2 regions of the Neobacillus pocheonensis genome follow, and region 2 is predicted to be linked to the other one. Evidence: riboswitches for the same ligand, from Rfam matches in the RefSeq annotation. Region 2 holds a riboswitch; the other holds the start of a gene.
The links. Region 2 has a riboswitch for lysine ahead of ABES02_RS19605 (aspartate kinase). Riboswitches for the same ligand answer to the same signal wherever they lie in the genome.
Positions count from the first base shown of each region.

Region 1 (4,652 bases), on a different contig from region 2:
ACCTGCCTATGCTTAATACCCGCCACTGCTCATAAGCAGGATAACGAAAGTTGACTGCTTCCCTTGGGCCAAACTCCATGATGGATGCAGACAACGGTCCAAAGATTAAACCCGTTAAGATCGTCAATAAAATAAACAATTGCCTAAATTTAACCGGTTCCTGTGAAAAGGGCTGCAGCAAAACAACGATGTAAATCTCAAGAAGTCCAGAAAAAACGTAAATCAACCCTTTTAGAAGAGGAGAAAATCCGTTTGCTAATAAGGGAAATAAAAAACTCGGATCCTTTAAACTTGTGTTGGTTATCGCAATAAAGAATCCAAATAAGATTACAAGCGGCAGCAATAAACCGCTTGAAATCGCCATTGCTTTGACGCCAGCCAGCGTGATGAAAAAACAAACAACAATCAGGATAATATTAATCATAAAAACAGGAGTATCAGCTAGAAAGTAGGCTTTCAGCCAAATCATTAAATCCCGAAACGTTACATATGAACTGGCCAGCAGAAACACCATCACTGGAATTGAAAATATGATCGAGACAGTACGGCCAAGACGGTTCCTAATCATGGTAAAAAAACCTTCATCTGGGCTATTTTTTATAATAAAAAAAATAGGCCACAAAAATAGAAGTGCTATCGGATATGCAATAATGACACATAACCAACTATCTCTTCCTGCCGCAGTTAGTAAATTGGGTATAAGAAGAACATGATTAAGTAATCCCGTCGATAGAATCAAGAGCAAGAATAATTGTCTGGGGATTAGGATTTTTACTAAACTTTTCAATTAGATCACCGAATTTTTTCATTTTATTGATATGTTTTGTTGTTTTATTAAAAAATATCCAAATTCCCTTGAAACAAAGGGTCGTTTCTGTTATATTACAATCAATTAAATATTTTCTTACTTCAAACCTTTTGAAGTGAGGATAGAGGCGCAAAGACCATTACTACACAATTAGAGGATGATGAGGTCCTGTGAAGATTGTGAAAAGGGGAATTTGCCGAAGCTTCCAAGATGCTCATTTGTCTTGAAGCTGGTTCTGCTATTGAAGAAATACAGAACTGTCATATAGGAAACTATATGGAGGGCTATCTCACGCATAGGAACTTGTTTTATGTATGTTTCTACTGCAGTAACGGGATTGCCTCGTTGCTGCTTTTTTGCGTAGATTTTTGAACGGCCTAAACTCCCTCTAATTTTAAAAAAATTATCTAAAGGGTGAGAATAATGAATTTTGGCCAAGTTTTAACCGCTATGGTGACACCATTTGATCAAAATGGTGATGTAGATTATAACGAGACGAAGAATTTAGTTAATTATTTGATTGCCAATGGTACGGATGGATTAGTCGTGGCTGGAACAACTGGAGAGTCTCCTACTCTAACAACAGAGGAAAAGATAGAGTTATTTAAATTTGTGGTTGATGTTGTAGGCGGCAGAATTCCTGTAATCGCAGGTACCGGCTCCAATAACACCAGAGCTTCAATCAGTTTGACTAAACTTGCAGTAGAAGCTGGTGTAGATGGCATCATGCTTGTTGCTCCATATTATAACAAACCTTCTCAAGAGGGAATGTATCACCACTTTAAAGCTATTGCCGAATCCACATCCTTACCCGTCATGCTATATAACATCCCTGGACGAAGTGTCGTGAACATGTCTGTCGAAACAATCGTTCGTCTTTCAGCGATTGATAATATTGTCGCCATTAAAGAAGCGAGCGGCAATTTAGATGCGATGGCAGAAATAATCAACCAAACACCGAGTGATTTTACGTTATATAGTGGAGATGATGGTTTAACGATACCTGTTTTAGCTATCGGCGGCGCTGGAGTTGTTTCTGTGGCCTCTCATATTATTGGTAACGAAATGCAAGACATGGTCAATAACTTTAAAAATGGCCGTGTCCAAGAAGCGGCAGCGGCTCATCGTCAGCTACTCCCAATCATGAAAGCATTATTTGCGGCTCCAAACCCAACGCCTGTAAAAGCGGCCCTAAATTTGAGTGGGGTTAAGGTTGGTGGGGTCCGGTTACCGCTTGTTGCTCTAAATGATAAAGAGCTAACGGCACTACAACAAGTATTACCAGGCAGCAAAATAGAGGCATAATGAATACAGATTCAAAAGGGCAGCCAATTCGGATGATTGGCTGCCCCTTTTTTGTTTTTCATATCGTTTTTTGTCGGCAATCTTATGGAATTAATAAAATTTTCCCGGTACTCTTTCGGCTCTCCAAATAACGATGCGCATCCTGCCCATCACTTAATGCAAAAACCTTTGGTTCCGCTACCGTAACTTTTCCTTCTTCCATCCAGCGAAACAATTCGTTTGAACGAGCAGCTCTTTCTTCATGGGATGTTAAGACATTCCATAAATCTCCGCCAGTCAGCGTTTTTGACGTATCCATCAGCATTCTTGGGTCTACTGGGGCCGGATCGCCGCCAGCCATTCCGTAAAATACAACAGTACCACCAATACGAGTTGCCGCAAAGCTATCTTGAAGTGTGGAACCGACGGATTCATAAACAACATCGACGCCCCTACGATTCGTAGCTTCCAGCACTCTCGTTTTCCAGTCCTCATCATAAAGAAAAACAAAGTCCGCTCCAGCATCTTTGGCTGCGGCGGCTTTTTCGGGTGAAGAAGTTAAGCCGATCACCCTTCCACCGAGCAGTTTAACTATTTGTATAAGAAGCTGCCCTACACCGCCTGCAGCAGCATGTACTAAAACAATGTCATTCTTTTTAATAGAATAGCTGTCCCGCGTTAGATAATGTGCGGTTAACCCCTGTAATAATACGGATGCCGCTTCATTATACGAAATGGTTTCAGGGACTGGAATAGTCTTATCTAAAGGAACGGCTACTAACTCTGCATTCGCGTAAGCTACATCGGCAAAGGCAATTCGCTCACCTACTTCAATCCCCTTCACATTTTCCCCTGTCTTTTCAACTATACCTGCTCCTTCATACCCTAGAATATACGGAGGTTCTCCAGCAAGATGATAGTTACCTTTTCTTCGATAAATATCAGCAAAATTTAAGCCGATCGCTTTCATTCTAACAAGTATTTCATCAGGTCTGATTGTTGGTGCTGAAATTTCTCGATACTCTAATACTTCTGGCCCGCCAAATTTATTGAATACTAGTGCTTTCAATTGTATGACCTCAACTTTAATAATTTTTTTCGATACGTTTTATATTAAATAGTAGTGAATAAAGAAATGCAAATAAACGGTTTTAATTCAAATTTTACAAAAAAGGTTGCATTCTTCATAAAAAAGCGTCAAGATTAAGGTACTTTAAAGAAATAGCAGGTGATTAAAATTATCGAAATTAAGACATCTCCTTTAAGCGATGGAGAATTCAATAGAGGAGTATTTGCAACCATAGATATCCCAAAAGGGACGCTTATTCATGAAGCTCCAGTCATTCCCTATCCCAATAGAGAACATGTTCACATTGAAAAAACACTGCTAGCAGATTATGCGTTTGAGTATGGGAAAAACCATACTGCTTTTTTGTTAGGATACGGTATGCTGTTTAACCATTCCTATACGCCGAATGCGACCTATGATATTAATTTTCAGAATCATACCTTTGATTTCTATGCATACAAAGACATTAAAGCAGGAGAAGAGATTCTTATTAATTATAATGGTGATGTGGATGACCAAGAGCCTCTATGGTTCGATAAGGAAAAAGAAGAAAATAATTAAAGTTAGTCGTTTAACTCTACTCATTTGTGAGTAGAGTTTTTTTATTTTTGAAAAATAAAAAATTCAGAAAAGTATTTACAAATGATTCATAAAACTCTATAATTCACATATATTTACTCGGATATTAAGATAGAAGGAGATAAGACCATGACATTAAGTATTGCATTGATGGGATTACTGGTAGGATTTTTAGTCGGTTTAACAGGTGTCGGAGGTGCAGCTCTTATTACTCCTGTTTTGATCATGGTTGGAATTCAGCCTTCTATTGCTGTTGGTACAGACTTGGTTTATAATTCCATAACAAAAATGTTTGGTGTTGCGCAGCATTGGAGACAAAAAACGATTAATTTCAAATTAATGATGTATCTTTCAATAGGCAGCATTCCAAGTGCCGTGGTAGCCATTTTTATTCTAAGATTTTTTGAATCCTCATTTCATAATCAAGAACATATTATTAAATACGCTCTTGGATACGTCCTTATTTTAGTAGCGACGGCTATCCTGATTAAGACCTTTTTTGATAAAAAAATAAGACCGAACCGCTGGCAGCTAAAATCACTCGAAGAAAAACGCGGATTAACAATCTTAATCGGTGCTGTATTCGGATTCATCGTTGGGTTTACTTCAATTGGGTCTGGTTCTTTATTTGCACTTGCTATGTTATTTCTCTATCGTTTGAAAGGAACTGAATTAGTTGGGACCGATATAGCCCATGCCTTTTTATTAGTTACCGTCGCTGGGTTGCTCCATGCAAATGCCGGTAGTGTCAACTATACCCTCGTTGGGAATTTGTTGATTGGGTCGATACCGGGAGTCCTCGTGGGTAGTTCTTTATCTTCAAAAGTACCGACTAAACCACTTCGTACTCTCATCTCTACCGTCATTCTTATTAGTGCGATCAAACTGATTTCATAAAATTATCCAAGCACA
Region 1 is NZ_JBCNAD010000008.1:42,272-46,923, reverse strand. It holds gene ABES02_RS04715 (GerAB/ArcD/ProY family transporter) at 1-745, opposite strand, end outside; lysine riboswitch at 923-1,103, shown strand; gene dapA (4-hydroxy-tetrahydrodipicolinate synthase) at 1,232-2,113, shown strand; gene ABES02_RS04705 (quinone oxidoreductase family protein) at 2,196-3,161, opposite strand; gene ABES02_RS04700 (SET domain-containing protein) at 3,330-3,722, shown strand; gene ABES02_RS04695 (sulfite exporter TauE/SafE family protein) at 3,870-4,637, shown strand.
Region 1: another riboswitch for lysine. It lies ahead of dapA (4-hydroxy-tetrahydrodipicolinate synthase); the one in region 2 lies ahead of ABES02_RS19605 (aspartate kinase).

Region 2 (4,652 bases):
TTGAATACATCGTCACTTCCTCAAATATTGAAGCCTTAATACTAGAATTAAATTTAATAAAAAAATATGATCCGAAATATAATGTCATGCTGCGGGATGACAAGACCTATCCATTTATTAAACTGACGGCAGAAAGACACCCGAAATTAATCATCACTCGAAAAGTAAAAAAAGATAAAGGTAAATATTTCGGTCCCTATCCAAACGTTTTTGCAGCAAATGAAACAAAAAAGCTGCTGGATCGAATTTATCCGCTTCGCAAATGTGCGACACTTCCTGACCGGGTATGCCTCTATTATCATTTAGGGCAGTGCCTTGCACCATGTGTCAATGAAGTAACTGAACAACAATATAAAGAAATGACCGATGAAATTACCCGCTTTTTAAACGGGGGTTATAAGGAAATAAAAAAAGAATTAACCGAAAAAATGACGGTGGCGGCAGAAGAGTTAGATTTTGAGAGGGCAAAGGATTTTAGAGATAAAATCGTCCATATTGAGACGATTATGGAAAAACAGAAAATTACAATGACAGACTTTACGGATCGAGACGTGTTTGGCTATGCGGTCGATAAAGGCTGGATGTGCGTACAGGTCTTCTTTGTACGACAGGGAAAGCTAATTGAACGTGACGTATCCATGTTCCCAATTTACAATGAACCAGAGGAAGAAATCCTCACATTTTTGGGTCAGTTTTATCAAAAAACAAACCACTTTAAACCGAAGGAAATTCTCATTCAAGACGAAGTGGACTTAAATATGGCGGAGCAGCTTCTTGAGGTAAAAGTGTTACAGCCGCAGCGAGGGCAAAAAAAGGATCTTGTAAAAATGGCCATTAAAAATGCCAAAATTGCCTTGAATGAAAAGTTCTCTCTGATTGAAAAAGATGAAGAACGAACAATTAAGGCAGTGGAGAACCTGGGGGAACTCCTCGGAATTTATACACCGCACCGCATCGAGGCTTTCGATAATTCCAATATTCAAGGAACCGACCCGGTTTCGGCGATGGTTGTTTTTACAGATGGGAAAGCAAACAAACGAGAATACCGGAAATATAAGATTAAATCAGTCATAGGGCCCGATGATTATGAGTCAATGAGGGAAGTTACCCGAAGAAGATATTCACGGGCACTTAAAGAAGAACTGCCACTGCCCGATTTAATTATAATTGATGGCGGAAAGGGGCATGTAGAAGCCGTACGTGATGTATTAGAAAATGAATTAGGCTTGGATATTCCTCTTTCAGGTCTTGTAAAGGATGAAAAACATCGAACCTCTCAATTACTGTATGGCAACCCATTAGAAATTGTCCCATTAGAGCGAAACAGCCAGGAGTTTTATTTGCTGCAAAGAATTCAAGATGAGGTTCACCGCTTTGCGATTACCTTCCATCGGCAGATCCGTGGAAAAAGTGCCTTCCAATCCTTACTCGATGATATACCAGGAATTGGCGAGAAGCGAAAAAAATTATTGTTAAAGCAGTTTGGCTCCGTGAAAAAAATGAAAGAAGCTGGCATCGAAGAGTTTAGGGCGATTGGAATTCCTAAGGATGTTGCTGAAGAATTACTCAAAAAACTTCAGTCATAAGGATTGTCAGCTGAAAACTATCATGCTATAATAAGTGAAAATTTAATTTACTATCACTTTTACGTACTAAAGTGAAGGTAGAGGTGCGAGCTTCAAGAGTAAAGGTTCTGAGAAGGATGAGCTTCCATGATGAACCTTGAAAGGGGATGTTCGCCGAAGTGGAGAAAGTCTCATTTCTTTCTTTGCTGGTCCTGTATTGAATAAATACTGGATTGTCAAGACGAATGGTCTTGGAGAGCTATCTTATCTTGTAGGCGCAAGTTTTTTTTGTGTTTATTAAGCAATGAGATACCCTCTCATTGCTTTTTTATTTTTTTGGCTGTGTCGAACTTGCTTGTTGATTTCCGCCCAGGCGCGAGCGGTTCGCGGGCAGTTCGGGGAGCCTCCTCGGCGTTGAAGCGCCTGCGGGGTCTCCCCTGTTCCGTACTCCCGCAGGAGTCTTGCGCCTTCCGCTCCAATCAACAAGGTTTCAAAATCAACATTCACCTTTAACACAACCAATTATAGGGAAAACTATAGCAATCACTTGAAAGTAGGGGAAAACGAACATGGGGCTTATTGTACAAAAATTCGGAGGTACTTCTGTCGGAAGTGTGGATAGAATTTTAAATGTAGCAGAATGTGTGAGAGAAGAAACCAAAAGAGGAAATAAGGTAGTTGTCGTCGTTTCTGCAATGGGCAAATCGACAGATCAGCTTGTTAACTTAGCAAAGGAAATTTCCGATCAGCCAAATAAGCGGGAAATGGATATGCTGCTTACGACTGGGGAGCAGGTGACTATTGCGTTATTGAGCATAGCTTTAAATCAAAAAGGTCTTGAGGCTGTTTCCTATACAGGATGGCAGGCAGGAATTGTTACCGAGCCTGTACATGGAAATGCAAGGATTTCAAAAATCAATACACAATCAATCGAAACGCGGCTAAATGAGGGGAAAGTCGTAATTGTTGCCGGTTTCCAAGGGATTACTGAGGATGGCGAGATCACTACTCTGGGCCGAGGTGGATCTGACACAACAGCTGTGGCGTTAGCTGCCGCTTTAAAAGCCGATAAGTGTGATATTTATACCGATGTAACCGGGGTATTCACAACAGATCCTAGATATGTGAAAAAGGCTCGTAAATTATTATCCGTTTCCTATGATGAAATGCTCGAACTTGCTAATTTAGGGGCAGGAGTGCTGCATCCAAGAGCAGTGGAGTTTGCAAAGAACTACAATGTACGCTTAGAAGTTCGCTCAAGTATGGAAAAAATTGAAGGTACAGTCATTGAGGGGGAAGCAACAATGGAACAAAATTTAGTTGTCCGCGGGGTCGCATTCGAAGATGAGATTACGAAAGTAACCGTGTTAGGTCTTAAGAATTCATTAACGAGTTTATCTACTATTTTTACCACACTTGCTCAGAATCACATCAACGTAGATATCATTATTCAAAGTACAACAGAGGCTGGTACAGCCAATCTGTCATTCTCGCTCCATACCAATGATTGGGTTGAAACATTAAAGGTTTTAGAGAACAATAAGTCCGTTCTTGGCTATGAGCAACTTGATGCAGAAAATAAATTAGCAAAAGTATCGATTGTTGGTTCGGGCATGATTTCCAATCCAGGTGTGGCGGCGAAAATGTTTGCCGTTCTTGCTGAGAACAACATCGCTATTAAAATGGTCAGCACCTCTGAGATCAAAGTATCAGCAGTGGTAGAAGAGAAAAATATGCTAAAAGCAGTAGAAGTACTGCACGATGCTTTTGAACTAGGGAAAAACTAAAAAAGAGAGTCAGGCACTTTCAATGACAGTACCTGACTCTATTTTATATTTGATCTTTTTTGTCCCATTTAACCGTGAAGTGGATAATGTTGGATTTTTTTGCTGGGTGTTCAAATGTTTCGGCGATAGCTTCTTTTTGCAACTCGATTTGCTGGGCAAGGAATCCAGCTTCTAACTGAAAAAAGTTTTCTGCTTTTGATTTGACACGTGATACTAGTAGTGGACTAGCAAGTTCAAACTCAATTTGATTTTTACTTTCATGTTTGATGTTAAGTTGGCCCCAAGAGGCATTGATAAAAAATTCAACTAGTTGATCATAATCGGATAATGGAAATTTTCGTGCAAGCCTTTTTCCGGCCCAATATAAAATTTCGGGAGTATCTTTTCCTAAAATCTCAGGTAAAAGGATTTCTCTGACTAGTTCATAACCGAAAATGGATATGTTTCTAGGTTCATCAGTCTGGATCTGACGCTCAACGACGATACTATCTTTCACTTGTTTCCCCTCTTTCTACCATTCTATTATATACAAACTGTGTTACAATTCAGTAGCGTTTTTATAAAATAGTGCTAACATTTTGAAGGGATTTTTTGTTATTTTGCAATATCATAACTTATTTACCATCATAATTATCATTTCCTAAAAATAATAATTTCCAACCGTAAGATGTTGGTAATTTTTATGTGAGAATCTAGGTTATTTATCAAATAAAACCAAGCTATAAATGAATGCGCTTACATTCTATTATAATATCAATATATTTTAAAAATTTTATATTTTAACCAAAGATTTATGTATCCGGTTTCTTGACGCTCTAGGATGATGGGAGTAAAATGGACATGTCACATTATTGTCACAATGGTGCTAGGTTACATATTCTTTAAAGGAAAAAAAGAAAAGGGCTTAACATCATTTTTACAAATTAAAAGGGGGTAAATGTATGGCGAGTAATCGAGAGTTTTTCAATCGGAGATTGCATTCATTGCTTGGGGTTATTCCTATTGGGATATTCCTTATGCAGCACCTGGTAGTCAATCATTATGCAACAGTGGGAGTTGAATCCTTCAACAAAGCTGCAAACTTTATGGGGAATCTTCCTTTCCGCTACGTCCTTGAGACTGTTATTATTTATTTACCATTGTTATTTCATGCAATATATGGGCTTTATATTGCTTTTACAGCGAAAAATAACACTAGCAGATTTGGATTCTTCAGAAACTGGATGTTTTTGCTCCAACGTATTACTGGTGTCATCACGCTGATCTTTATCGCTTGGCATATCTGGGAGACACGTGTAGC
Region 2 is NZ_JBCNAD010000035.1:11,583-16,234, reverse strand. It holds gene uvrC (excinuclease ABC subunit UvrC) at 1-1,586, shown strand, start outside; lysine riboswitch at 1,657-1,835, shown strand; gene ABES02_RS19605 (aspartate kinase) at 2,135-3,352, shown strand; gene ABES02_RS19600 (YslB family protein) at 3,396-3,848, opposite strand; gene ABES02_RS19595 (succinate dehydrogenase cytochrome b558 subunit) at 4,294-4,652, shown strand, end outside.